DNA from 2 places in the Providencia sp. PROV003 genome. Region 2 is predicted to be linked to the other one. Evidence: predicted binding sites of a transcription regulator. Region 2 holds the regulator's gene; the other holds the start of a gene.
The links. The regulator Fur, encoded in region 2, represses iron uptake genes when iron is present. The targets are predictions, from matches to a motif close to ATAATAATGAGAACNACTATCAA.

Region 1 (2,198 bases), 500 kb from region 2:
AGGATAAGGAAAACTATCATGCATGAATTTCCATTGGTGATTTTCACCTTATTTATGCAGGCCTCAGTGGGCTGCTTGGTTGTTGCATTAATCTGTTATTTCCGGGTACTTGGCGGGGGAAATGATATTCAGAATGTTCAGTTTATCAAACGACCTGTTTTAGCCAGTTTTGTTTTAGGCTGCGTTGGGTTACTCGGTTCGTTATTTCACATGGGGAACCCTCTGCACATGTTTTACACTATGCTGCACGTGTCGACCTCATGGATGAGCCGTGAAGTTTGGGCGACTGCAATTTACATGGGGTTACTATTTTTTAGTGTCGCTTTACTTTTACTGAAACAAAAAGCGAATGCTGCATTACTGGTACTGAGTGCGATTGCTGGCTTGATGTATATGTATGCGATGTCAGCGTTATATGCCAATACATTATTTAACTTATGGAATGGTTTATTCACTTACGCGAGTTTCTTCGGCGCGGTATTACTGGTAGGCGGTGTTGTTGCTGCACTTTTGCTGGTGGGGTCTTTGCGCCGAAGTGCGAAAGAAGAGCAGGTACAACGAGTGGTTAAAATTACCTTAGGGCTAGGTATTATGGGGATACTACTTATGTTATTAGGGGCTTTATCGCTGCTTGGTAATATAGGTGAGCCGATTTACCTCGGTATGACCCAGCGTGAAATGCCAGAAGGGCTACTGAGTTTAAGCCTTGTTCGTGTAGTGCTAATCGCATTAGGCATACTATTTGTTGGCCGCTTGCTGTGCCAAAAGACGGGGCAAAATACCAACGCTACGGTTGTGATGTCTTTGGCCACGCTGTGTATTTTTGCCGGTGAGGGTGTTGGACGAGTGGTATTTTTCTCACTTGGTGGTTAATTTATCATCATATTAATCTAAAATCCGAAGGTGAGCTCCTTCGGATTTTTTTTATATGCTTATGTGCATTTTAGTACAGCAAAAACTAAATTATGATTGTAAAAGTGGGTTATTGACAAATTAATTACCAAAAGTGAGTAAATTATGTTGATTGTTATTAATGATTATAATTATCATTATCGCTCTTAATTCTCTTTTAGCTCATCGGTTATGAAATTAAAAACTAGCAAATTACTTACCCCCCTCGCAATTTCTACTGCTCTGATATCTCATTACGCTGTTGCGGCTGATAATACAAAGAGTGACCAAATCACAGTTACGGGCAATTGGCTCGAAAATACACAAGACAGTGAAGTGGTATTTAATCATCCCGGCGCTAGAACGGTAAAAACACAACAACAAATAAAAGAAACTGGCAGTGAAACAATCGCAGATGCATTAAAAGGGATCCCAGGTGTACAAGTTCGTGAAAGTAATGGAACCGGTGGCAGTGATGTTTCTTTGAATGTGGGAGTCCGTGGGTTAACTTCGCGTCTTTCACCGCGCTCAACTATTTTGCTTGATGGGATGCCATTAGCCGCAGCACCTTATGGCCAGCCACAGCTTTCTATGTCCCCATTATCTTTGGGAAGTATTGAATCTATTGATGTCATACGCGGAGGGGCTTCAGTACGTTATGGGCCACAAAATGTAGGGGGAGTGATTAATTTTGTGACTAAGCCTATCCCTAAAGATTTTGGTGGCGGTGTATCAGTACAGACGCAGGGTGCCAAAACAGGCGGGTTAAAAACATTAGTGGATGCCTCGCTAGGGGGCTCTAAAGCGGATGATTCTGCTGGGGCAATTTTGCTTTATTCGGGTTTACACGGGCAAGGTTACCGTAAAAGCAATGATAACACGGATATTGATGACCTCATGCTGAAAACGCGTTATGCCTTAACAGATAACGATGAATTATTAGCTAATTTTCATTATTACCGTGCAATGTCGGGTATGCCCGGAGGCTTGACCCAAGCTGAATATAATGCTGACCCATTCCAATCAACACGGCCTTATGACCGTTTTGAAGGTAATCGGCAGGATCTGTCATTGAAATACAAGCACGAAGTAGATGACAAACAATTTGAATTGATGACTTGGTTTAGCAAAAGTTACCGGGGGAGTTATATAGAAAGTGACCATAAAGAAAAAGCGAATGAAAGGCGCTTAGTGTCTTACCCTCGTCATTATACTGCTTATGCGATTGAACCAAGTTACTCGCAATTATTCCGTTTTAATGATATTTCCCATGAGGTTACCATTGGTTATCGTTATTTAAATGAAAC
Region 2 (2,198 bases):
GGGTGCTTCGGGCGTGCTAGCGGTTGGTGTTGGGGTTACTTCAGGGGTTGGTTTGTTTTGTCTTTTGGTGAACATTTTACTTACCTTTTTTTGATTGAAGTGTAAGATCAAGAACAAAATTGATAATACAAATGAAAATAAGGTGATGGCAGAGTAACTAAAAAACCATCCTATCAAAGTAAGAAACCAGAAGAAAAAACTAGTATTAAGAAAAAGGTAGGTTTTTTTCATCAGTTAATCTCTTACAAAATGACTAAAGCTACATAAATGAGTTTAGTCAAAAAAATGACTACATAAAAAAATGTAATATAACGTCTTCGTTACAGACTAAAGAATAACTGTAATTTAAGATAATACAATTATAATGAGTTAATAAACTAAATGCATATAAATTTTATATTATTGATATATTGGAAATCATCTATGATGATATTTATGTACCTATACTAATAAAGGCAGCATAATTTCTAATATAAGAAAATTCATATGTAAAATAATATAAAGGATTTGGGTTGAATTGCAACTTATTATCGAGCGCTAAATATGCAAGCTCTGTGCTGATATTTGGCGATTTAAGTGAAAGTTGTCAGAAGATTAGTGAGCTTAATCACCAATATAGTGTGAATAACAATATAATTTATGGAAATAAAAACCCCTGATAACATTTAGCAATAGCATGGTTATCAGGGGTTTTTCGTTTGTCGCTACTATGATTTATTCATAGGGTAGCAATACCTTGTGATTCTTTTACTCTTTTGCTTCGTGTGCGTCAGCATTTTCACGGCAATCACCATCTGCGCAATGGCCATATAGATATAAACTATGGTTAGATAATTTAATACCATGGCGAGCGGCGATATTTTTCTGGCGAGTTTCAATAGATTCGTCAGTAAACTCAATCACTTTGCCACAATCTAAACAGATTAAGTGGTCATGGTGATGCTGCTGAGTTAATTCGAATACAGATTTTCCACCCTCAAAGTTATGGCGGGTTACGATACCTGCATCATCAAACTGGTTTAATACACGGTATACGGTAGCTAGCCCGATCTCTTCGCCCATGTCGATCAGCTTTTTATAGAGATCTTCCGCACTGACGTGGTGGCACTCAGGCTCTTGAAGTACTTCCAAAATCTTAAGTCTTGGAAGAGTGACTTTGAGTCCAGCATTTTTCAATGCTTTATTGTTGTCTGTCATGCGGGTTTGTCCTGTATCTTAAATCATAAATTTAACAATAATGAGACGTTTTTAACATAAATTCAGTTGTCTTCTAAACTGTTTTACAATTATAGGCATGGAAAATAAAAATAGAAACCATGCTTTGTCTCATTATTTTGATAATCTCTTGAGAGCCTATCCTATTAGGATGCTTTATCGGCTATTTTAGACTAGATCACTTGTTTGAATGATGCGTTTAGAGCGACAAGTGAGCTGATCTATGGGTTAGGCTCTATTTCATATGCCTTAGCCGATAATTTCTGCTAAGGACATTTCTTCAGAGATTTGTTTTACCCATGCATCGACACGTTCATCAGTTAGTTCAGGCTGACGATCTTCATCAATGGCTAAACCAATAAAGTGATTGTCATCTGCCATACCTTTGGATACTTCAAAGTGGTAACCTTCAGTTGGCCAATGACCCACAATAACAGCACCACGAGGTTCGATGATATCGCGAATGGTTCCCATCGCATCACAGAAATATTCTGCGTAGTCTTCTTGGTCTCCACAACCAAATAAGGCGACAAGTTTACCTTCAAAATCAATTTCTTCGAGAGTTGGGAAAAAATCATCCCAATCACATTGAGCTTCACCATAATACCAAGTAGGAATACCCAGAAGTAGAATGTCAAAAGCTTCGATATCTTCTTTGCTACATTTAGCAATATCATGAACTTCTGCTACATCTTTGCCTAGTCTTTCTTGGATCATTTTGGCAATATTTTCTGTGTTACCTGTGTCACTTCCGAAGAAAATGCCTATGACTGCCATAAAGTGATTAACCTCTTGTTTTTCTAAGGGAGATAGAAGTTAGTGCTGATCTTCTATAGCTCTTTTAGAACGAAAATAAATATAATATTACGCCTTATTCTGGCGAAAAAATGCGTCTAAGTCTGTCAAATTTGTGTGATTTATCAAGATGACACTATTTGCGTATCGCTTCATTAACCTGTTCAAGTTGTGACATCAAAATTTCT

Region 1: a site for Fur is predicted at 1,028-1,050, ahead of M1F14_RS15400 (TonB-dependent siderophore receptor). Genes of this name have one in related genera too.

Annotation. Positions count from the first base shown of each region.
Region 1 is NZ_CP096369.1:3,361,727-3,363,924, reverse strand. Features, by position in the region: gene M1F14_RS15410 (DMSO/selenate family reductase complex B subunit) at 1-7, shown strand, start outside; gene M1F14_RS15405 (DmsC/YnfH family molybdoenzyme membrane anchor subunit) at 19-873, shown strand; gene M1F14_RS15400 (TonB-dependent siderophore receptor) at 1,084-2,198, shown strand, end outside.
Region 2 is NZ_CP096369.1:3,858,016-3,860,213, reverse strand. Features, by position in the region: gene M1F14_RS17765 (polymer-forming cytoskeletal protein) at 1-75, opposite strand, end outside; gene fur (ferric iron uptake transcriptional regulator) at 748-1,197, opposite strand; gene fldA (flavodoxin FldA) at 1,465-1,992, opposite strand; gene ybfE (LexA regulated protein) at 2,147-2,198, opposite strand, start outside.